Regions from separate parts of the Pseudomonas sp. LR2-20 genome, predicted to be linked through region 3. Evidence: riboswitches for the same ligand, from Rfam matches in the RefSeq annotation. Region 3 holds a riboswitch; each other region holds the start of a gene.
The links. Region 3 has a riboswitch for cobalamin ahead of OCX61_RS12590 (CbtB domain-containing protein). Riboswitches for the same ligand answer to the same signal wherever they lie in the genome.
Positions count from the first base shown of each region.

Region 1: another riboswitch for cobalamin. It lies ahead of cobW (cobalamin biosynthesis protein CobW); the one in region 3 lies ahead of OCX61_RS12590 (CbtB domain-containing protein).
Region 2: another riboswitch for cobalamin. It lies ahead of OCX61_RS16965 (ABC transporter substrate-binding protein); the one in region 3 lies ahead of OCX61_RS12590 (CbtB domain-containing protein).

Region 1 is NZ_AP025944.1:3,237,730-3,245,506, forward strand. It holds gene cobN (cobaltochelatase subunit CobN) at 1-3,028, opposite strand, end outside; gene cobW (cobalamin biosynthesis protein CobW) at 3,032-4,099, opposite strand; cobalamin riboswitch at 4,200-4,406, opposite strand; gene fni (type 2 isopentenyl-diphosphate Delta-isomerase) at 4,866-5,912, shown strand; gene OCX61_RS14480 (LysR family transcriptional regulator) at 5,963-6,874, shown strand; gene madM (malonate transporter subunit MadM) at 6,975-7,739, opposite strand; gene madL (malonate transporter subunit MadL) at 7,742-7,777, opposite strand, start outside.
Region 2 is NZ_AP025944.1:3,810,396-3,818,172, reverse strand. It holds gene OCX61_RS16990 (DUF2059 domain-containing protein) at 1-340, opposite strand, end outside; gene OCX61_RS16985 (GNAT family N-acetyltransferase) at 450-977, shown strand; gene OCX61_RS16980 (OprD family porin) at 963-2,312, opposite strand; gene OCX61_RS16975 (ABC transporter ATP-binding protein) at 2,330-3,118, opposite strand; gene OCX61_RS16970 (FecCD family ABC transporter permease) at 3,115-4,128, opposite strand; gene OCX61_RS16965 (ABC transporter substrate-binding protein) at 4,128-5,138, opposite strand; cobalamin riboswitch at 5,248-5,451, opposite strand; gene OCX61_RS16960 (acetyltransferase domain-containing protein) at 5,480-6,646, opposite strand; gene OCX61_RS16955 (TonB-dependent receptor) at 6,856-7,777, opposite strand, start outside.
Region 3 is NZ_AP025944.1:2,839,143-2,846,919, forward strand. It holds gene OCX61_RS12565 (response regulator transcription factor) at 1-164, opposite strand, end outside; gene OCX61_RS12570 (DUF1272 domain-containing protein) at 379-621, opposite strand; gene cobM (precorrin-4 C(11)-methyltransferase) at 683-1,435, opposite strand; gene OCX61_RS12580 (cobalamin biosynthesis protein) at 1,466-1,858, opposite strand; gene OCX61_RS12585 (CbtA family protein) at 1,876-2,568, opposite strand; gene OCX61_RS12590 (CbtB domain-containing protein) at 2,576-2,761, opposite strand; cobalamin riboswitch at 2,870-3,094, opposite strand; gene OCX61_RS12595 (helix-turn-helix transcriptional regulator) at 3,496-4,344, shown strand; gene OCX61_RS12600 (aspartate aminotransferase family protein) at 4,429-5,823, shown strand; gene OCX61_RS12605 (peptidase U32 family protein) at 5,955-7,777, opposite strand, start outside.

The DNA of each region.
Region 1 (7,777 bases), 400 kb from region 3:
CATCCACGCCCTGTGCCTGCAGGCTGGCGCGTTCGTGACGCACCCGCGCGGCCAGGGGGTTGAGGTCGTCCGGCTCGTCCAGTGCCGCCACTGCCTGCACCGCAGCGTCGAACAGGCGGATCAGGTTGCCGAAGGCATCGCGAAAGAAACCCGACACACGCAGCGTCACGTCCACCCGCGGGCGATCGAGCAGGCTCAGCGGCAGGATCTCGAAGTCGTCGACACGCTGACTGCCGGTGGCCCAAACCGGGCGCACGCCCATCAACGCCATGGCCTGGGCGATGTCATCCCCCCCCGTGCGCATGGTCGCCGTGCCCCACACCGACAGGCCCAGCTGGCGCAGGTGGTCGCCATGGTCCTGCAGGTGCCGTTCGAGGATCAGGTTGGCCGAGGCGAACCCCAGCCGCCAGGCCGTGGTGGTTGGCAGGTTGCGCACGTCCACGGTGTAGAAGTTGCGCCCGGTCGGCAAGACATCCAGGCGACCCCGGCTGGGGGCACCGCTGGGGCCGGCCGGCACGAAGCGCCCGGCCAGCGCGGCAAGCAGGCCGTTGATTTCTGCCGCGCCGCACGCATCCAGATCAGGCGCTACCTGCTCACGCAGGGCTGTTACCACATCGTGCACCGGCTGCCATTCGGGCTGCTCGGGCAACTGCACCTGACCCTGCAGCGCCTGCTCGATGATGCGCAACGCCAGCAACTCAAGGCGCTCGCGGGTATCGCCACAGGTGCGCCACGCGCCTTCGTTCAAGGCTTGCAACAGTGCCGGACGCGGGCCTGACCAGGCCTCACCGAGGTCGCAATCGAGGGGGTCGAAGCCCAGCGCCAGTGCCTTGGCCAGTGTGCGCAACAGGCTGGCATTGCCACCGCGGCCATCGCCACGCTCCACGCGCAGCAAGGCCAGCAAGGTATCGATGCGCAGGCGTGCCTGCGGCGACTGGCCGAAGACATGCAGGCCATCGCGAATCTGCGATTCCTTGAGGTCGCAGAGGTAAGTGTCCAGGCGCGGCAGCCACACCGCGGCATCGTCCAGTTGGCCTTCCAACTGCAACTCACGGTCGATGTGGTTGGCCTTGACCAGCTCGAGAATGTCGCGCTGTAGCTCGCGTGCGCGGCGTGGGTCGAGCAACTGGGCTTCGTAGAATTCGTCCGCCAGCTGCTCCAGGTGACGCAGGGGACCATAGGTTTCGGCGCGGGTCAGCGGCGGCATCAGGTGATCGATGATCACCGCCTGGGTGCGGCGCTTGGCCTGGGCACCTTCGCCTGGGTCGTTGACGATGAACGGATAGATGTTCGGCAACGGGCCGAGCAGCGCGTCCGGCCAGCATTGTGCGGACAGGCCGACGCCCTTGCCGGGCAGCCATTCCAGGTTGCCGTGCTTGCCGACGTGGATGACGGCATCGGCGGCAAAGGCATGGCGCAGCCAGAAGTGAAACGCCAGGTAACCATGCGGCGGCACCAGGTCAGGGTCGTGGTAAACCGCGCTGGGGTCGACCTGATAACCTCGCGCCGGCTGGATGCCGACGAAGGTCAGGCCAAAGCGCAGGCCGGCCACCATCAGGCGACCAGCGCGGTACATCGGGTCCTGCTCGGGCGGCCCCCAGCGCTCCAGCACAGCCTGGCGGTTGGCCTCGGGCAGGCGTTCGAACGCCGCCTGGTAATCGGCCAGGCTCAGGCTCTGGGCGCAGGGGCGCTGGTCGAGGTGCTCGAGGTCGTTGGTCACCCCACCGAGCAACTGGTGAATCAATTGCGTGCCGCTGCCTGGCAGTTGCGCAAGCGGATAGCCCTCGGCCTGCAGTGCCTCGAGAATGTTCAGGGCAGCCGCCGGGGTGTCCAGGCCGACGCCATTGCCAATCCGGCCATCGCGGGTCGGGTAGTTGGCCAGCACCAGCGCCACACGCTTCTGCCCATTGGGCAGGCGCGCCAGCTCGACCCAGCGCCGTGCCAGCTCGGCGACAAAATCCATGCGTTCGGGGTGAGCGCGGTAGCAGACCACGTCGGACTGGCTGCGCTCGCTGCGCCAGGCCATGTCCTTGAAGCTCACCGGGCGGGTGATGATGCGCCCGTCCAGTTCCGGCAAGGCGATGTGCATGGCCAGGTCGCGGGCACCGAGGCCCTGCTCGCTGGCTTCCCAGCCGGGCTGGTTGTCCTGTGCGCAGATGGCCTGCAGCACCGGGATATCCCGGCGAAACGGCCGCAAGTTGGGGCGCTCTGGGCTGGACAGGGCAAAGCCGGTGGTGTTGATCAACACCTCGGCGCCCACTTCGTCCAGCCAGGCCTCGACCTGCTCCAGGCAGGCGCTTTCCTTGAGGCTGGCCACCGCGATGGGCAGTGGGTTGAGCCCGGCCGCCTGCAAGCGCTCGCAGAACACGTCGATGAACGCGGTGTTGGCGGCCTGCAGGTGCGAGCGATAGAACAGCAACGGGGCTACTGGGTATTCGCTGTGCCACTGGCTGTACCAGTCCTCGAGCAGCGCACCGGGTTTGCCCGGGTGATACACCGACGTGCGCGGCAAAGGCTGCGGTTCGTCCCAGCTGTAATCGCGCCCCAGCCACTGGTTGGCCAGGCATTTGAACAGGTTGACGGCATTGCTTTTGCCGCCCTGGCGCAGGTAGTGCCAGAGCCGCTCGGCCGCCTCGCCGGTGACTGTGCCCAGGTCGGTCAATTCCGGGTCAGGGCGATCATCGCCGGGCACCAGGATCAGCTGCACACCGCGCGCGGCCAGTTCGACCAGCTGCTCGACGCCGTAGCGCCAGTAGCCGACGCCGCCGTGCAGCGACACCAGGATCACATTGGCATGGCGCAGCACCTCGTCCACATACAGGTCAACCGAAGCATGGTTCTGCACCTGCATCGGGTTGGCCAGGCGCAGGCTGGGGAAGTCGGCCGGCAGTTGCTCGGCGGTTTCGGCGAGCAATGCCAGGTGCGAATCGCCGCTGCAGAGAATCACCAGCTCGGCGGGTGTCTGGCCGAGGTCGGCGATGCTGTCGTCCGGCACGAAGCCGCCGGGCTGGGTCCGCAGCAGGTGCATGGGTCAGGCGCCCAGGGCCTGGCGCAGGCGCGTTTCCAGTTGCGCGGCATCGAGGTCCTGGCCAATCAGTACCAGGCGGGTGATGCGTGGCTCGCCGGCGCGCCAGGCGCGGTCGAAGTGCTTGTCGAAACGGGTGCCCACGCCCTGCACCAGCAGGCGCATCGGCTTGCCTGGGATGGCCGCGAAGCCTTTGGCGCGCAGGATGCCGAACTCCACCACCAGCTGGGTCAGGGCATCGAGCAGCAGGCTTTCGTCGGCTTCGGGCAGGTCGATGGAGATCGAGTCGAAGGCGTCGTGGTCATGATCGTCATGATCGTCGCTGTCATGGTGGGAATCGTGGTGGGTGCGGCGGCCGTCGATGTGCGCCTCGGACTCTGCACCCACGCCCAGCAACACCTCCAGCGGCAGCCGGCCGCTGCTGGCCTCGATCACCTTGACCGCAGGCGGCAGCTCTTCGGCCACTTCGGCACGGACCTTGGCCAGGCCTTCGGCGTCGATCAGGTCGGCCTTGTTCAGCACCACCAGGTCGGCGCTGGCCAGCTGATCGGCGAACAGTTCGTGCAGCGGCGATTCGTGGTCCAGGTTGGGGTCGAGCTTGCGTTGCGCGTCGACCTGTTCCGGGTAGGCGGCGAAGGTGCCGGCGGCCACGGCCGGGCTGTCGACCACGGTAATGACCGCGTCAACGGTGCAGGCGTTGCGGATTTCCGGCCACTGGAAGGCTTGCACCAGCGGCTTGGGCAGTGCCAGGCCACTGGTTTCGATGAGGATATGATCGAGGTCGCCGCGGCGTGCGACCAGTTCGCGCATCACCGGGAAGAACTCTTCCTGTACGGTGCAGCACAGGCAGCCGTTGGCCAGTTCATAGACGCGGCCGCTGGCTTCTTCCTCGGTGCAGCCGATGCTGCATTGCTTGAGGATTTCGCCGTCGATGCCAAGCTCGCCGAATTCGTTGACGATGACCGCGATACGGCGGCCCTGGGCGTTGTCGAGCATGTGGCGGAGCAAGGTGGTCTTGCCCGAGCCGAGGAAGCCGGTAACGATGGTGACGGGGAGCTTGGCCAGTGTTTTCATGTCGCGTTGCCCTTGGCAGGTTGGCGCGGGCACACGGGACGAAAGCCGCAGGCCAGGCCGGCCGGGCTCGTTCGCCACCGGATCACCCCGCCCGGTTGAAAGTCGAAATCGTCTCGAGGCAGGTCTCCTGGCTTGCACCGTTCCAGCTCTTTGCAAGAGGCTGGCGGGATGACGCCTTCCCGCGCGTTGGCGCAGTGGCTGTGTCGATCCGTTATGGGTGCCTACAGTTGCGGGGGCAGCCGCGGCTTGAACCGCGTTCCCGTCTTAGCTTCGGCCTGGCCGAAGAACCTCGAAGTCGCAAGGCTACGCGGGGGGTGGCGGGGGGTCAACTGTTGCCTGGCAGGTGTTTGCCGAAAGTGTTGCAGCGCCTATGAGATCGAGCGCCGCCCGCGCGGCGCATCGCGAGCTGCGCTCGCTCCTACGTTTGTTTCCGGCCAGTAACGCCTGTGCCAGGCGCGCGCGACCGCCTTGTTGGTACGACGCGATATCGCGCCATGCGCCAAGGCGTTCGCGCGAAAATCCCCCAGGAATAATTGGCCCGAAACAAACGTAGGAGCGAGCGTAGCTCGCGATGCGCCGCGCGGGCGGCGCTCGATCTCATAGGCGCTGAAACGCTTTCGGCAAACACCTGTCAGCCTCTACGCGCCCCCCTTCGCGCCCTCACTCCAACCCCCGAAGGAACCGCCGGCATCCGCTACTGCCTGATGCTGTATCGATTTTCAGCTTAGCTATAGATACACCTGCTGCCCCTCAAAACGGAGCCGGCATGAAGAAAAACCCAATCAGCCGACGCAAGAACGATCATCTGGATATCGTACTGGCCGCCGGCAATAGCTCATACGGCGTAGACCCAGGCTGGTCGGCACTGCGTTTTGAACACTGCGCATTGCCGGAATTGGCCCTGAACGACATCGACCTGGGCACCCAACTGTTCGGCCATACCCTGCACGCCCCGCTGCTGATCAGTTCCATGACCGGCGGTGCCGAACGCGCACGCTTCATCAACCAGCACCTCGCCGAGGCTGCCCAGGCACTCGGCATCGCCATGGGCGTGGGCTCGCAACGCGTCAGCCTGCGCAGTGGCCACGACCAGGGCCTGACCACCGAGCTGCGACGCCTGGCACCCGATGTGCCACTACTGGCCAACCTCGGCGCTGCCCAGTTGCGCGAGGCAGATGGCCTGGACCTGGCGCGCCGCGCCGTCGACACCCTGCAGGCCAATGCCCTGATCATCCACCTCAACCCCCTGCAGGAAGCCGTGCAGCCAGAAGGCGACCGTGACTGGCGCGGTGTGCTGAAACGCATCGAAACCCTGACTACCCAATTGCCGGCGCCGGTGATCGCCAAGGAAGTCGGTGCAGGCATATCGCCCAGCGTGGCGCGCATGCTCTGCGATGCTGGCGTCGCCATGATCGACGTGGCCGGTGCCGGCGGTACCAGCTGGGCAGCGGTGGAAGCCGAACGCGCCAGCAGCGCCGCCGAACGCGAGGTCGCCCTGGCGTTTGCCGACTGGGGCATCCCCACCGCTCACTGCCTGCTGGCCGTGCGCCACGCCGTGCCGGAAATCGGCCTGATCGCCTCTGGCGGCGTGGCCAATGGCGTCGATGCCGCCAAGGCCATTCGCCTGGGTGCCGACCTGGTAGGCCAGGCTGCCAGCGTACTGAGCGCCGCCGTGAGCTCCACCCAGGCTGTGGTGGAGCATTTCGATATTCTCCTGCGCCAGCTGCGCATCGCCTGCTTCTGTACCGGCTCGCGCAACCTCGCGCAGTTGCGCAGGGCACGCTTGCTGCCGAGCCACCTGCCACCGCCATGAGGCCTGTTGCTGTGGCATGATCAGTGTCCCCTTCCCGCTGGCGCATCGGCATGCTGATCGACGAAGAACTGACCCTGAAAAAGCTCGAAACCTTCCTCGCCTTCATGCGCAGCGGCAACCTCGGCCGCGCCGCCGCTGAACTGTCCACCAGCGCGGTCAGCGTGCACCGCGCCATCCACTCCCTGGAAAGCGCCCTGCGCTGCCCGCTGTTCAAGCACGAGGGCCGCCAGTTGATCCCGCTTGAAAGCGCCTACGTGCTGGAAAAGAAAGCCCGCCAACTGATCCAGGACGCCGAGCAGATGGTGCGCCAGACCCGCGAAGCCGCCGGTTTCTATGCCGAGCGCTTCCGCCTCGGCGCGCTGTATTCGCTGACCGTCAAGACCGTGCCAAAGCTGGTAATGGGCCTGAAGCTGCGGCGCAGCGAGCTGAACATTGACCTGACCCTGGGCTCGAACGTCGACCTGCTGCAACGCCTGAAGAACCACGAGCTGGAAGCCATCCTGGTGTCATTGGACGAGAGCGCGGCCGACCCGGCCTGCGAACAGCTGCAGCTGTTCTCCGACGACATTTTCCTCGCCGTGCCGACCGATTCACCGTTCGCCGAGCAGCAGGAAGTGGACCTGGCAGACCTGGCCGACTCCACCTTCATCACCCTGACCCAGGGCTTCGCCACCCACCGTGATGGCGCACGGGTGTTCCAGCAGGCGGGGTTCGAGCCCAAGGTGGCGATGCAGGTGAACGACATCTTCACCCTGCTGAGCATGGTCAGTTCCGGAGTGGGGTTCGCCCTGCTGCCGGGGCGGATCGCAGCGGTGTACGAGAACCGCGTGAAGCTGATTGCGCTGCAGGCGCGCTATCGCTTGCAGCAGCATATCGGAGTGGTGTTTCTCAAGGCTCGGGAGCGGGAGCCGAATTTGTTGGCGTTGTTGGCTGAGTGCCGGATGTACAGCAGGGAGAATTGAGTTGGACCATTCGCGGCAAAAGCCGCCCCCACAGCGATCGCCTCTGCATCAAGGCAGCGCGGTTCCTGTGGGAGCGGCTTCAGCCGCGAAGAGGCCAGTACTAGCCAACCAATCCCCTGACGCAGAAATACAGCACTGAAGGCCCCATCAGACACCCCAGCCCGGTGTGGAAGGTCGCTGTCAGCGCACCATAGGGCACCAGCCTGCGATCCGTCGCGGCCAGCCCGGCTGTAACACCCGACACCGTCCCCGCCAACCCACCAAACACCATCGCCGAGCGCGGGTTGTCCAACGCCAGCAACCGCGCCGAAACCGGCGTGAACACCATCACCAGGATCGCCTTGATCAACCCGGTGGCAATCGACAGCGCCACCACATCCGAACTCGCCCCCAGCGCCGCCCCGGTCACCGGCCCGACGATATAGGTCACCGCCCCGGCACCGATGGTGGTCATGCTCACCGCATCCCGGTAACCAAAGGCGTAGGCCACCGCGCAACCGACGATGAACGGCAGCACCGTCCCCAGCAACAGCGACACCGCACCAATCAACCCGGCCTTGCGCGCTTCGGTGGCCTGCACCTCGAAGGCCGTGGCGACGATGGCGAAGTCGCGCAGCATGGCCCCGCCCATCAAGCCGATGCCGGAGAACAGCGCCATGTCGGCCAGGCCCTTCTGCCCGCCGGTCACGGTGCCACCCACCCAGGCCAACACCAGGCCGATGACGATGGCGATGGCCGAGCCGTGAACCCGGCCAAAGGTCAGGTACTTCGACAGCAGCACCGACAACCACATGATCCCGCCGACCACCGCAAAGGCAGTGATCAGGCCATTGTGCTCCAAGGCATTGTCAATGATCGGCCACATGATCAGCGCCCTCCTGCAGGGGCGACCTGCGCATTGGA
Region 2 (7,777 bases), 970 kb from region 3:
CGGTCTCTTCCAGCGCCCTGGCCTTGGCCGGGTCGCGGGTGGCGGCGACGATGGTGGCGAATTCGGCGTCGCTGAAATGCTTCTCGCTGTAGAGCTTGAACAGGTCCTGGCGCTGGTCCTCGACGGTGAGGTGCTTGCGCAGGACGTTGCTGATGGTGGCTGCATCCAGCTGCGGGTGGGTGCGGGTCAGCAGCGCGGCCATGCGCTCGATGTTGTGGTCGTAGGCTTCCTGCAGCGGCAGGTTGGCCAGGATCTGCTCTTCGCGGGAGGGCTTCTGGTCGCAGGCGGCAAGGGCGGCAATGAACAGCAGGGGTAGCAGCAACTTCTGGATGCAGGGCATGGGGTGGCCTTGGGGGCGTAGTGCAGAAGGGGGATTATAGCGGTGTCGGGTTGCCAGCCATCAGCCCTTGAGGTAGAAAAACGCTCGCTCAGATCACGTTTCCAAGCTCATGACCCAGTGGATCATCCAACCCCCCAGCCACGGCAGTATCCGTGAAGTCGTGGCGTTCATCGACAGCGCTCGGCGTGGGCTTTTCCCGATGTTGGCCGATTCGCCGATGCCCAAGGACCTCGCCCACTTCGCGCAGACTTACCTGGACGGCGAAGGCCATTTCCTCGAAGCCCGCGATCAAGGTCGTTTGATCGCCGGCGTCGGCTATCTGCCTTACGACCACCGCTTCGCTCAGCTCGATTACCACGACAAGCGGGTGGTCGAGGTGGTGCGCCTGTTCGTGCTGCCCGAGTACCGCCGTCATGGCCTGGCTGCAGCATTGTTCGCCGCCTTGCGCGAGCACGCCCGTGCCGCTGCAGTCGAATGCCTGTACCTGCATACCCACCCGTTTTTGCCCGGGGCGATCCGCTTCTGGGAGCGGCAGGGCTTTTCGCTGATCGATGTGGAGGACGACCCGGTATGGCGTACGACACATATGGAGCATTGGCTCGCCATAGAGGGCGTGGGCCTGTCAGAAACTGCCTGACAACGGCCACTCCACGGCCAGGCGGATCTGGTCACCATCCAGCTCCGCCTGCGCCGTATTGCCCCGGTGCATGTTGTGCCGCAGCGAGAAGGTGGTGCCCTTGGCCTTGCCACTCTGCACCACATAGCGCGCCTCCAGGTCCCGCTCCCAGTGCTTGCCGCCCTTGCCATAACCCAGGTACGCATAGCCGCCGTTGGGGTCGACGTGAGTGCCGTCGATATCGAAGCCGCGTACGTACAAGGCGCTCAGGCTCAGCCCCGGCATGCCGTAGCCGCCCATGTTCAGGTCATAGCGCGCCTGCCATGATTTTTCGTTCGGGGCGTTGAAGTCGGACATCTGCACGGCGTTGGCGAGGTAGATCGCCCCGCGGCTGACGTAGTCGAATGGCGTGTTGCCGTCCACTTGCTGCCAGCCGAGGCTGACGCTGTGTGGGCCTTGGTTGTAGCGCGAGACCAGGCTCCAGGTGGTGTTGTCGATACGCCCGGACAGCGCCTTGCCGGTGTCGGTGGTGCGGTACAGGTTGAGGTCCAGGCTCAGGCTGCGGCGTTCGTCCAGTGCATGGGTGAGGGTGCTGCCGAGGTAGTGCTGGTTCCAGTTGTCTTCGTAGCGCGAGGTGTACAGGCTGGCGCTGAAGGCGGCGCCGGGGTTCCACACCAGGCCGGCGAGGTCGAAACTGTTGCCCTGGCGGCCGTCGGAGTAGTTCACTACGAAGCCCTGGTCGTGGCTGGACGCGTTGCGGTCGGTATTTTCGTTGAAGTGGCCGGCGACCAGCTTGAGGGTGTCGATCTCGTTGCTGGAGAGGAACAATCCGGTGGCCGTTTCGGGCAGCAGGCGGCTGTCGGAAGAACTGAACACGGGCGTCTTCACCCGCTGTTCTCCCCAGGACAGCACGGTACCGGATACCCGCAGCTTCAGCGCTGCACCGCCACGGCTGTATTCGTTCTTTGGATGGCCGTCGTTGTCCACACTCAGCAGGCGCGCCTTGCCGGCACGACCGCCGCCGCTGTCGAGTTGCACGCCCTGATAGACGTGGGCATCGACGCCAACACCGATCAGGCCTTGGGTGAAGCCGGACTGCAAGGTGCCCATCAGGCCGTAGGCCCATTCTTCAGCCATGCCATTACGTTCGCTGCGCGGCTTGTAGGCATTGCGTGCGCTGCTGTTGCGCCCACCGTGTTTGTAATCGCGCTGGTCGTAGACCGTGCGGTTGAGCAGGCTCCAGCTGCTGTCTTCGAGCAAACCGTGGCTTTGCGATTGCGCCGAGTCCGCCAGGGCGAACGGGGCCAGGCCTGCCAGGGGCAGGGATAACAGCACAGTGGCGGGGCGCAACGACATGGCAGGCACTTCCGGGTTCAGGGGGCGCGAAAACGCAGGATGCGCGCGCCGTCGAAGGGGTCGGTGAGGTAGTGGGCGTGCACGCCGAAAGTGCTCAGCAGGCGCTCGGGGGTGAGCACCTCCAGCGGCTTGCCGAGGGCGACCAGGTGGCCGTTGTCGAGCACCGCCACGCGGTCGCAGGTCAGTGCCTGGTTGAGGTCGTGCAGGGCCACCAAGGTGGTCACTGGCAGTGCCTGCACCTGCTGCAGCAGGCTTAGCTGGTGCTGGATGTCCAGGTGGTTGGTCGGCTCGTCGAGCAGCAGTACCTGTGGGCGCTGGGCCAGGGCACGGGCGATGTGCACGCGCTGGCGCTCGCCGCCGGACAACGAACGCCAGATGCGTGCGCGCAGATGCGCGGCATCGAGGTCGGCCAGGGCCTGCTCGACGATGGCGCGGTCCTCCCTGGAAAACGGGGCCAGCGCCGACAGCCACGGCGTGCGGCCCAGGGCTACGGCATCGAACACGCTGATCGCATCGAGGGTGTCGGCTTGTTGCTCGACCAGCGCCAGGGCCTGGGCGATACGCCGGCGCGGCAGGCGTGCCAGTGGCTCGCCAAGCAGCTGCACGCTGCCTGTATCGGGTGTGCGCAAGCCGGCCAGCAGCTTGAGCAGGGACGACTTGCCTGAACCGTTGGGGCCGACGATGGCCAAGGTCTCACCGGCCACCACGCTGAGTTCGACGTTGCTCAGCACGGTGTTGCCCGACAGTTGCAAGCCCAGGCCATGGCACGCGAGTGGCGCCAGTTGCGCGGTGTTCATGGCCGTCATGGGCGCCCCCTCCGGCTGACCAGGATCAGGGCAAATACCGGCGCGCCGAGCAGTGCGGTGACCACGCCCACCGGGATCGCCTGGCCGGGGATCAGCGTGCGCGAGAGGATATCGGCGGCAATCAGGAACAACGCACCCCCCAGGGCGCTGGCCGGCAGCAAGCGGCTATGGCCTGGGCCGAGCAGCAGGCGCAAGGCATGGGGAATGACCAGGCCGACGAAGCCGATAGCGCCGACGATCGAGACCATCACCGCCGTCACCAGCGCCGCGCAACTGATCAGCAGCAACTGGCTACGGCGTACGGCAATGCCCAGCGACGCCGCCGAGTCGGCGCCGAAGGTAAAGGCATCCAGCGCCCGACGGTGCCACAGGCACACTATCAGCCCGAACACGGCCACCGGCATGGCCAGCCACACCGACGGCCAACGCACCCCACTGAGGTTGCCTAGCAGCCAGAACAGGATGCCCCTGGCCTGCTCGGCGGTGGCTGACTTGGTGATGAGAAAGGCAGTGAGGGCGTTGAACAGCTGCGAGCCGGCGATGCCGGCGAGGATCACCTGGGCATTGTTGCCGCCTGGTCCGGCGGCACGGGCCAGCACCAGCACCAGGGCGAACGCCGCCAGGGCACCGGCGAAGGCGCCGCCGGACATGCTCAGGGCTGCGCTGCCCAGGCCCAGCAGGCCGACCAGCACCGCGCCGGTCGAGGCGCCGGCGGACAGGCCCAGCAGGTAAGGTTCGGCCAGCGGATTGCGCAGCAGCGCCTGCAGGATCACCCCGCAGGTCGCCAGCCCCGCACCGCAGGCGGCGGCGACCAGCGAGCGGGGCAGGCGGTAGTTCCAGACGATGCCGGCGTCGATCGGGTCGACCGGGTAGCCGGCCTGCCACAGGTGGTTGGCCAGCACCTGGCAGACCACGCCCGGCGACAGGTTGGTCTCGCCGATGGCGGTGCCGGCCAGCACGGCTGTGAGCAGGGCCAGCAGGGCCAGAGCGCTGTAGGGCAGTGCTTTCATCACTGCGCCGCTTTGCCGCTGGCGAAGGCCGCAGACAGGGTCTGCAGGCCACGGAACAAGCGGATACCGGCCTGCATGGCGTCGGCATCGAGGATGATGATGCGGTTGTTTTTCACCGCGTCCATGTGCTTCGTCACCGGGTCGCTGTGGAGGAATTCGAGCTTCTTCTGATAGTCGTCGGCAGGGTAGCGGCGGCGGTCCATGCGCGCGATGATCAGCCAGGTCGGGTTGGCTTTGGCCAGGGTTTCCCAGCCCACGGTCGGCCACTCCTCGGTGGACTCGACCACGTTGCGCACGCCCAGCGTTCGCAGCATGAAATCGGCCACGCCCTGACGGCCGGCAACGTAGGGAGCGATGCCGAGGTCGGCACTGGAGAACCAGAACAGGGCCGAGGTGTTGCTCAGGTCCTTGCCGCTCAGTTGCTGTTTCGCGCTGTCCAGGCGAGCCTTGAGGTCGGCATTGAGTGCGGCGCCATGGTCCTGCACATCGAAGATCTCGGCCAGTTGGCTGACGCTCTTGTAGATGCTCTCGATCTGAAACGCCTGCAGGCGGGTGCCGTCGGCGCCGACCAGGTTGTCCTTGCCTTCGCAGTCCGAGGGCAGCAGGTAGGTCGGGATGTTCAGCTCGCTGAACTGTTCACGGGTAGCGACCGCGCCCTGGGCGCCGACCATCCACTCGAACTGCACTGCCACCAGCTGCGGGCGCTTGCCGACCACGGCTTCGAAACTGGGCTCATTGTCGGCCAGGCGCGGCACCTGAGCGTTTTGCGCCTGGTACTCGGGGAGCACGTTGTTGTACCACAGCGAGGTCCCGGCCAGTTTGTCGCCCAGGCCCAGCGCATAGAGCATTTCAGTGCCGGCCTGGCCTATGGTGACCGCACGCTCGGGCGCCTGGGTGAAGGTCTGCGCTGTGCCGCAGTTGTCGAGGGTTAGCGGGTAGTGGGTGGCGGCGGCCTGGGCCAGGCCGGTGAGGCTCAGGCCTGCGAGCAAGGTGGCGATACGGGGCAGCATGCTGGGCGATCTCCTATCGGACAGTTCTGGTGAGGAACGCACGGACAGGCATCGCCGAGCCCCTGCATGTACAGGGGCAACACGGATGGCCATCCCGGACACCCCGCCGGTTGGTGAATGTTTGCCGGCAGGTCTCCTGACTGGTGCGTCCTCGCCCGGCTCCGGCCTTCCCGGATCTGTTGATCCAGTGGCATCGATGGAGCAGGCTCGGCACCTACAGTTGCGGGGGCAGTTCCGATTGGCGCGCCTTGTGGGGCGGGCCCTGGGATTCCCTATTAATTCCGTGGTGGAAACCGGCGGCCCGCATGGTAGACGATCCGGCCGCCGGGTGAAACGCCAAATCAGAAGTACTTCAGCCAGCGGATGTCGCGCCGGCGCGCCTTGAGCCGGGCGAACCCGCGCACCGGCAGGTACAGCGCCACTGCCAGCAGCAGCGCAGCCAGCCACACCGCGCCGATGCCATCGAAGCCGAAGTAGTCGCCATGGTTGAGGCCGAGCAGCGCCACGCAGGCCAGGTACAGCAATTTGAGCACGTACAGGTGCAGCAGGTAGAAGAACATCGGCGCCGCGCCGAACACCGCCAGGGCGCTGATCCAGCGGGCAAGCCCTGCGCGTTCGAAGGCGCGCAGCAACAGCAGGCCACAGCCCAGGGTCAGGGCCAGGAACAGCAGCGAAGGCGGGTACTTGGTGATGTTGAAGAAGCTCATCAGCGTCTGGGTGATGGTTGGATAGCCGCTCCACGGCGCTTCACCGTAGCCGTTGTAGAGGCGCAGCACCATGAAGCCGAGCAGGGCAATGACGCCGGCCATCAGCAGCCGATGCTGGCGCTCGGCGGCGTCGCTGCCACGGGCGAACCACGGGCCCAGGCCATAGCCCAGGGCGATCACGCCGATCCACGGCAGCACCGGGTAGGAGGTGCGCAGGCGCAGGTTCTCCGAGACTTCCAGCCAGCCACGCTCATGCAGGATCGCCCACGGCACGTGCATGGCCGAGTCCACGCCGAAGTGCAGGCCGTCGAGCAGGTTGTGCCCGGCGATGATCAGCGCGCCCAGGGTGAGCAGGGCAGGGCGTGGCAGCCACACCAGCAGCGACAGGGCGATCATGCTCACGCCGATGGCCCAGATCACCTGCATGTAGATCACGCTCGGCGGCAGCTGGAAGGTCCAGGCGAAGTTGACCAGGGTGAATTCCAGCACCACCAGGAACAGCCCGCGCTTGAACAGGAACGCCGAGACATCGCTGCGGCCCTGGTACTTCTCGCCATACAGCCAGGCCGACAGGCCGGTGAGCAGGACGAACACCGGGGCGCACAGGTGGGCCAGGGTGCGGCTGGCGAACAGCGACGGGTCGGTGGCATCGATGCTCATCGGGTCGCTGACCTGGCGGTGCAGGAAAAAGGTTTCGCGCACGTGGTCGAGGAGCATGAACAGGATCACCAGGCCGCGCAGGGCATCGATGCTCTGCAGGCGCTGGGTAAGCAGGGTGGGGGTGGCTGAGGCACTGGTCATGGAAAGGGTCGCAGGCAGGAATCAATGTCAAATGAAACGTTATCTTATAACTATTTTATTTGCGGTTGATAGCAGTTTTTGAGTTGCCTGAGCTGGCCTCTTCGCGGGCAAGCCCGCTCCCACAGGTACTGTGCAAGGCCTGAAGCTTTTGCAATCCCTGTGGGAGCGGCGGTTCGGCGCCCCGATTCACCCGCGAAGAGGCCCTCAAATCAGAAGGTGTAATCCACGGTGGCGAAATACGACCGTGGTGCGCCCATCACCCATTGCTCGCCACTGAATATCGACGCCACATACTCCCGGTCGAACAGGTTGTTCACCTGCAACCCCAGCCGCACATCCGGAAGCACCTGCCAGCCGATGTTCGCATCGACCACGGTATACCCCGGCGCACGCTGGCTATTGGCCGTGTCGGCATAGCGCTCATCCACATACCGCGCGCCAATCCCGGCTTCCACCTGCTGGCCAAAGCCCTTGCTCAACCACAGGTTGGCCGTGCGCCGCGGTACATTGGCCGGCCGGTTGCCGGCACGGTCCTGGGCCACGCCATCGACCACCTCCTCGAAGTCATCGAACTTCGCCCGCACCAGCGCGGCATTGGCCGACACCTGCCACTGCTGCCCCAGGGCCAGCTCCAGCGACATCTCCAGGCCATCGGAGGTCTGCTGCCCGGCCTGCTGCGCCTCGTGGGTGATCGGGTCATCCACCAGCAGCTTGCGCTTGACGATATGGAACGCCGCCAGCGTCCACTCGCCACGGCCCTCCCAGAAGCGCTGCTTGAGGCCCAGTTCGGTCTGCTTCGCCTTGGTCAGGTCGTAGTGCATCTGCGTCGGGCTGAGGCTGACCAGGTTGTCCACGCCGTCCTCGCTGGTGGAGTACTGGCCGTAGAGCGACAGGTCGTCGCTGACCGCGAACACCAACCCGGCGCGCCAGTTGCCGCCTTGCAGGCTGCGGTCGTTGCGGCTGCCGTCGACCAGGTTGTCGCGGTCGATATGGTTCTGGTCGCGGCGCACGCCAGTCACCAGCGACAGGCGTTCGCTGAGTTGCAGGCGGTTCTCGGCGAACAGGGCGAAGGTGTGGGTGCTGGACAGCGTCTGCGGGCGGGTCGGCGAATCGCTGTGGAACCCGCCTGGG
Region 3 (7,777 bases):
CCTATGTCGAGCACCACTACATCCGGGCGCAAGTCGCGCACAGCCTGCGCCACTTCACTGCCATCCGAGACTTCGCCGACGATTTTAAAGCGCTCGCGCTCGAGCAGAATACGCAAGGAAAAACGGACGATGGCATGATCATCAACGATCAGCACGGTTGTCATGTCACTAACTCCTGTCGGAATGTGGTCGGTTACTTGCAGCAATCAGGAAGACATCTGCAAGCCTTTTCTGCTGTGCGGCACGATACGACCATTCCAGATCTCTGGTAATGGCGAGTATAGATGTGTTGAACAAGCGAGCCGGTATTGTAGAAATTTCCTACAAAACAGCCGTTAAGGCACCGCCAGAGACGGCGATGCCTGTGCTGGGGAGAGGTCAGGCGCGGGTGGGGTGAGGCTTGAGGATGCGCTGGGTCGAGGCAGGGTTGTTGCTCAGGGCCTGGCCCACCCGCGTAGGGCGGGCCAGCAACTGGCCACCGCAGTTCGGGCAGCGCCCCTGCAAGCGGCTGTCGGCGCAGTGGCGGCAGAAGGTGCATTCGAACGAGCAGATCATGGCGTCAGGGCTATCGCCCGGCAGATCGGTATCACAGCATTCGCAATTAGGGCGCAGCTCCAGCATGGGTATCCCTCCGGTCTGGTCAAAAGCGCAGTCTGCTCCGCCTTTCGTCGCGTTGGCAATGCTAGTCACCAGGGCGGTACAGGTGGGCGTGGCCGGCGCGGTACAACGCCGACTCGGTGAACGGCGCATCGCCGAGCACATGGCCAACCAGGATCAGGGCGGTGCGCCGGAAGCCTTTGCTGGCAACCTGCTCGACGATATCGGCCAGCGTGCCGCGTACCCAGTCCTGGTCTGGCCAGGTGGCGCGATGAACCACCGCGACCGGGCAGTCGGGGCCATAGTGGGGCAGCAATTCTGCGATGATGCGTGGCAGGTGCTTGACCCCAAGGTGAATGGCCAGGGTGCTGCCGTGCCGGGCCAGGTCGCCGAGCTGTTCGCCTGGGGGCATGGGTGAGCTGTCGCCGTAGCGGGTGAGAATGACCGTCTGTGCGACTTGCGGCAGGGTCAGTTCACAGCCGAGCAGCGCCGCGCTGGCGGCGGTAGCCGTGACCCCTGGGATGATCTGGTAATCGATGCCCAGTTCGCGCAGGTGGCGGATCTGCTCGCCGATGGCACCGTACAGGCTGGGGTCGCCACTGTGCACCCGGGCCACGTCCAGGCCCTTGGCATGTGCGGCGCGGATGGCGTCGATGATCTGCTCCAGGTGCAGTTCGGCGCTGTTGATGACAGTCTCGGCCTGATGGCCTTCGAGCACCGCTGCGGGTACCAGGGAGCCTGCGTAGATGATCACCGGGCACTGGCGGATCAGGCGCTGACCCTTGACCGTGATCAATTCCGGGTCGCCGGGGCCGGCGCCGATGAAGTAGACCGTCATGGCAAATCCTTGATTAGATGAAGGCGGCGATTATCTGCCGCAGGCCAGCGCCAGGGTAGCCGGGCCGAGCACCTGCCGGGCCACCTTGAGGGTGGCGTTTGCGTGGTTGAGGTTGGCCAGGGCCAGTGCCGTGCTCTCGGCCACGCCCCAGCAGCCGCTGTGGGCGTAGGCGACTGCGGAGCGGTGGCTGAGTTGTGGCTCGAATGCCTGCAATTGCTCGACATCGAAAACCACCAATGGCAGGGCGTGACGGGCGGCGAGTTGTTGCAGGCCCGGTTCATCGGCTTTGCCGGCGACGCTGGCAATGCCGCGAAGTGCTGTGGCACTCAGGCCATGACGTTCCAGCACTTCATGCAACAAGCGCTCGAGGACCGCCACTGGGCAGCCACGGCGGCAACCGAAGCCGGCGTACAGCGCCGGCATGGGCGGGTCGATGGTCATCAGGCGTGGCTGGGGCGGCGATACAGCCAGGCGCTGAGCAGGCCCAGGGCCACCCAGAACGCCGCGTTGGTCAGCCAGGAAGCGATCTTGAACTGGGTCTCCAGGGCTTGCGGGGCCAGGCTTTCGTGGACCTCCGGCTGCGGTGCGCCGATCACGTGGGGTACCACCAGCAACACCGCGCCCAGTACCTTGAGCAAGCCGTGGCGGGCGAACACCAGTAGCGCCAGGCCCAGTGCAGTCGCGGCGGCGGTGCCGATCCACCAGCTCTGGCGCTGACCGAGGTCGGCGGCGGCGGTGCCGGGCAGCTCTGGTGGCAAGCCCAGGGTCGGGGCCAGGCAGAACACGGCGAAGCCGGCCAGCCCCCACAGTGCGCCGGTGCTGGTACGGCCTGGTTCACGCAGGCTGTACAAGGCGGCGAGGATCAGGGCGAAACCGACGGCGACCACCAGGTTGCCGCCGGTGGTCGACAGGATGCGCTGCCAGCCATCTTCTGGCGCCCAGGCTTCTTCGCTGTGGCTGTGGCCAGCGCCGGCCTCTTCGCCGTGGCTGTGGTGCTCGGCAGCGGGGGCGGCCGATTCATAGGTTTCCGCCTGGAGGATCAGCGGTGCGACCCAGAAGCTTTGCAACAGGGTCAGCAGCAGGGCGGCGAGCAGGCCGCTGAACCCGGCAGTGCGGGCAATGCGCTTGATCATGGCAGCCTCAGTGGCAAGGGAAGGCGGCGCTGTGGCGGGTGTCGTGCGCGGCATTGTGCACGGCTTCGATGTGCGAGAAGCCGGCAAAGTAGACCAGGCACAGGCCTAGCAGGCTGGCGCCGACGGCGATGACCATGCGCTGGCTGAGGGTGACGGGAGTGGCGATGCTGTGTTTGGCGCTGGTGACGGGCATGACGCGATCCTCTGCTTTGCTTATTGATAGACAATGGGGCAACGGACAGGCGCGGCAGCCCCGGGTGCGAGGCGCCCGAGGGAATGCGACAGCGCCCGCCCACCGCGGGGTGTTCATGAACGCCAGGCCGGTCTCCGGGCTTGCGAGGAGGAGCAGGGCTCCTTGATAAAGCATCACCTTCCCATGCCGGACTGCGTGGCACAGTGGTCTGGACGCTTCGCTCGCTTACCGTTGCGGGGGCAGCACCGGATTTGCCCGGCCCTGGCGAGGGCCTGCGACGCACCGATTTCCCGTTTCACCCCCAGTGGGGGCACCTGACGCAAGGCGTAAGGAGAGCACGCGGCGCGGGTGGCGTCAAATGTAATGGCTTGCCGATGGGCTTGCAGCGCCTGGGAGAACGAGCGCCGCCCGCGCGGCGCATCGCGAGCTGCGCTCGCTCCTACGTTTGTTTCGGGCCAATTATTCCTGGTGGATTTGCGCGCGAACGCCTTGGTGCATGGCGCGATAACACGTCGTATCAACCGGGCGGCCGCGCGCGTCTGTCACAGGCGTTACTGGCCAGAAACAAACGTAGGAGCGAGCGCAGCTCGCGATGCGCCGCGCGGGCGGCGCTCGATCTCCCAGGCGCTGCAAAACCATCGGCAAGCACGTAGCTCACCCCGAAGGGTGATGGCCTGCCCCCCGCCCCCATGCAAGAATCCCAACCACAACAACCCCGGCATGGGACCACGACAATGAGCAAAGACCGGCTGAAATCGCCCGACTGGTACGCGCAGATGGCCCGTGTCGTAGACGCCCAGGGCTCGCCGGGCTTCGTCGAGGCGCTGTTCGCCGCGCTCAAGCTGATTGCACCATGCCAGGCCATCACCGTGTTTCTCTACCCGCGCAAAGGCCTGCCCTCGGCGCTGTTCGAAAAGGACGAAGAAGGGCCCTGGCTGCCGGAAGGCAATATCCAGAAGTACCTCGAAGGCTACTACCTGCTGTGCCCGTTCTACCGTGCCTGCATGGACGGCATCGCCCCCGGTTGTTACCGCCTCAGCGACGTCGCCCCCGACCACTTCAAGCGTAGCGAGTACTACCTGGCGTTCTACCAGCACGCCCACCTGGAAGACGAACTCAACTTCATCGTGCCACTCGACGAGCACCTGACCATCGCCGTGGCCCTGGCCAGCACCCGCCGCCTCGACCGGCAACAGGTCAATGACCTCAAGTGCGTGGCCCCGTGGGTCGTGGCCACGGTGCGGCGGCAGTGGAGCCACCTTGATGTCGACGCCCTCGGCGGGCGATTCGAAAGCGCCTTGGGCCGGCAGATCAACGCCGCGCTGAACAACTTCGGCTCTTCCTTGCTCACCGAGCGCGAGTGCCGCATCGCCCAGTACCTGCTGCGTGGCCACTCGACCCGTTCCCTGGCCGAGCGCCTGGGCATCAGCGAGGACACGGTCAAGACCCACCGCAAGAACCTCTACACCAAGCTCGATATCGCCAAGCAGTCCGAACTGTTTTCACTGTTCATCGACTCGCTGGCCCAGGCCCAGGAAGGCCTGAGCAAGGACCCGCTGGAAAGCTACCTGCGAAGGCGCTGAACGCGCCGTTTCACCCCACCTGTTTTTACTGTCAGCGGTCTGGCAGGGACAACTGCACGCCGCGTTTTACCCTGGAGAACAACAATGAACGCACCGTTCCAAGCCAAGCTGCAAACCCAGCGCGATACCCGTGACTACCAGGCTGGCGACGCCGCCCACCACATCCATGCCTTCCTCGACCAGAAGGCGCTGAACGCCGAAGGCCCTCGGGTGATGGTGGGTGGCGAGCGCTTGCACCTGTGGGACAGCGACGGCAAGCGCTACCTGGACGGCATGTCGGGCCTGTGGTGCACCCAGCTTGGCTACGGCCGCAAGGACCTGACCGCCGCAGCCGCCGCGCAGATGGATCAGCTGGCCTACTACAACATGTTCTTCCACACCACCCACCCAGCGGTGATCGAACTGTCCGAGCTGCTGTTCAGCCTGCTGCCGGGCCACTACAGCCATGCCATCTACACCAACTCCGGCTCCGAGGCCAACGAGGTGCTGATCCGCACCGTGCGCCGCTACTGGCAGGTGGTCGGCCAGCCGAGCAAGAAGATCATGATCGGCCGCTGGAACGGCTACCACGGCTCGACCCTGGCAGCCACCGCCTTGGGCGGCATGAAATTCATGCACGAGATGGGCGGGATGATCCCGGATGTGGCGCATATCGACGAGCCATACTGGTACGCCGCCGGCGGTGACCTGACCCCGGCCGAGTTTGGCCGCCGCTGTGCCCTGCAACTGGAACAGAAGATCCTCGAACTGGGCGCCGAGAACGTTGCCGGTTTCATCGCCGAGCCGTTCCAGGGGGCTGGCGGCATGATCTTCCCGCCGGAAAGCTACTGGCCGGAAATCCAGCGCATCTGCCGTCAGTACGACGTGCTGCTGTGTGCCGATGAGGTGATCGGTGGCTTTGGCCGCACCGGCGAGTGGTTCGCCCACGAATACTTCGGTTTCGAACCGGACACCCTGTCGATCGCCAAGGGCCTGACGTCGGGTTACGTGCCGATGGGCGGCCTGGTGCTGAGCAAGCGCATTGCCGAGGCGCTGGTCGAGCGTGGCGGGGTGTTTGCCCACGGCCTGACCTATTCCGGGCACCCGGTGGCGGCAGCAGTGGCCATTGCCAACCTCAAGGCGCTGCGTGATGAAGGCATCGTGCGCCAGGTGAAGGAAGACACCGGGCCCTACCTGCAGCGCATCCTGCGCGAGGTGTTCGCCAACCACCCGCTGATTGGCCAGGTGCAAGGCGCCGGCCTGGTGGCGTCGTTGCAGTTCGCCGAGGACAAGGGCAGCCGCAAGCGCTATGCCAATGAAAACGACCTGGCCTGGCAGTGCCGCACCTATGGCTTCGAGGAAGGGGTGATCATCCGTTCGACCCTGGGGCGGATGATCATGGCGCCGGCCCTGGTGGCCAACCACAGCGAGCTGGATGAATTGGTGGAGAAGACGCGGATTGCGGTGGACCGCACGGCGCGGGGGCTGGGCATTCTCTAGTGTTGAAAGCGGGGCCGCCTTGCGGCCCATTCGCGGGCAAGCCCGCTCCCACAGGGTATGTGCTGCCTTACTGGCCGGCGCAGTGCCTGTGGGAGCGGGCTTGCCCGCGAATGGCCGTTACAGGCTGACGATCAATGAGGCCCGCGTGGAATGGTCTTGAGCAGGTCTTCCGGGCTGATGTGGCCAACCACCTGAGCCACCGCGCTACCTGGCGTCGGCAGGTCGATGATGTGGTTCTTCATCTTGCCGATCACATGCATCTCGCACGGCTTGCAGTCGAACTTCAGGGTCAACACTTCATCGCCCTGGATCAGCTGCATCGGCGCCACCTTGGTGCGCACGCCGGTCACGCCCTTGGCCTGCTTGGGGCACAGGTTGAACGAGAAGCGCAGGCAGTGCTTGGTGATCATCACCGGCACTTCGCCGTGTTCCTCGTGGGCCTCGTACGCCGCGTCGATCAGCTGCACGCCATGGCGGTGGTAGAAGTCGCGGGCCTTCTGGTTGTAGACGTTGGCCAGGAACGACAGGTGCGACTCCGGGTACACCGGTGGTGGCGTGGTCTCGGCCTTGCGCCCGCCGCGTGGGTGCGCCTGCACACGGGCCGCGGTCAGCGCCTCGATGGCTTCACGGCGCAGGGCCTTGAGCTGCGAGTTTGGGATGAAGAACGCCTGCGGTGCATCCAGTTCGATGCGGTTGGCGTGGTACATCGTGGTGCCCAGCTGGCCGAGCAGGTCGTGCAACTGGTCCAATGCCTGCTGTGGCTTGTTGGCCGCGCCGAACGGGCCGTCCAGGGCCACCTGCACGCTGACGCCTTCCTCACTGCTGACGGTCAGCATCAGGCGCTGCTCGCGCAGCACCGCATGCCACTCCACGCCAACCCGGCGCTCGGCCGAGGTGCGCAGCAGGGCCTGCTGCCAGTTGTGGTCGAGGTTGCGCGACAGCGGGTGGTTGGGCCGCAGCTTGTGCAGGCCTTCTGGCATTTCGTTGGGTTCGACGCGGTAGCGGTAGCGCTTCTGGCCGTCTTCCTCGAACTCGCCACGTGGCTCGGCGATGTTGGCGCGGAAACCCACCACCTCACGCTTGACCAGCACGTTGAGGCCGTCGCCGTTGGTCAGCGGCACCTCGGTGACCACCTGCAGGTCACGCTTGCCGACTTTCTCTACCACGCCGACCGCAAGGCCAGTGAAGGTCGGCGAGTCGAAGGCGCCGATGTCGACCTTGCGGTCGGTGACGAAGTAGTCGGTGCTGCCGCGGTGGAAGGTCTTGTCCGGGTCGGGCAGGAAGAAGTGCTCGGTACGGCCGCTGGAGGCGCGAGCCAGTTCCGGGCGGCCTTCGAGGATGGCGTCGAGTTCCTTGCGGTAGTGGGCGGTGATGTTCTTCACGTAGCCCATGTCCTTGTAGCGCCCCTCGATCTTGAACGAGCGCACGCCGGCATCGACCAGGTCAGCCAGGTTGGCGGTCTGGTTGTTGTCCTTCATCGACAGCAGGTGTTTCTCGAACGCCACCACGCGGCCCTGGTCATCCTTCAAGGTGTACGGCAGGCGGCAGGCCTGGGAGCAGTCGCCGCGGTTGGCGCTGCGCCCGGTCTGGGCGTGGGAGATGTTGCACTGGCCCGAGAAAGCCACGCACAGCGCACCGTGGATGAAGAACTCGATGGCAGCATCGGTTTCGCTGGCGATGGCGCGGATCTGCTGCAGGTTCAGCTCGCGGGCCAGCACCAGCTGGGAGAAACCGGCCTGGTCGAGGAACTTGGCCCGCTCCAGGGTGCGGATGTCGGTCTGGGTGCTGGCGTGCAGTTCGATCGGCGGGATGTCCAGCTCCATCACCCCCAGGTCCTGCACGATCAGCGCGTCGACACCGGCATCATAGAGCTGGTGGATCAGCTTGCGCGCCGGTTCCAGCTCGTTGTCGTGGAGGATGGTGTTGATGGTGGTGAACACGCGTGCATGGTAGC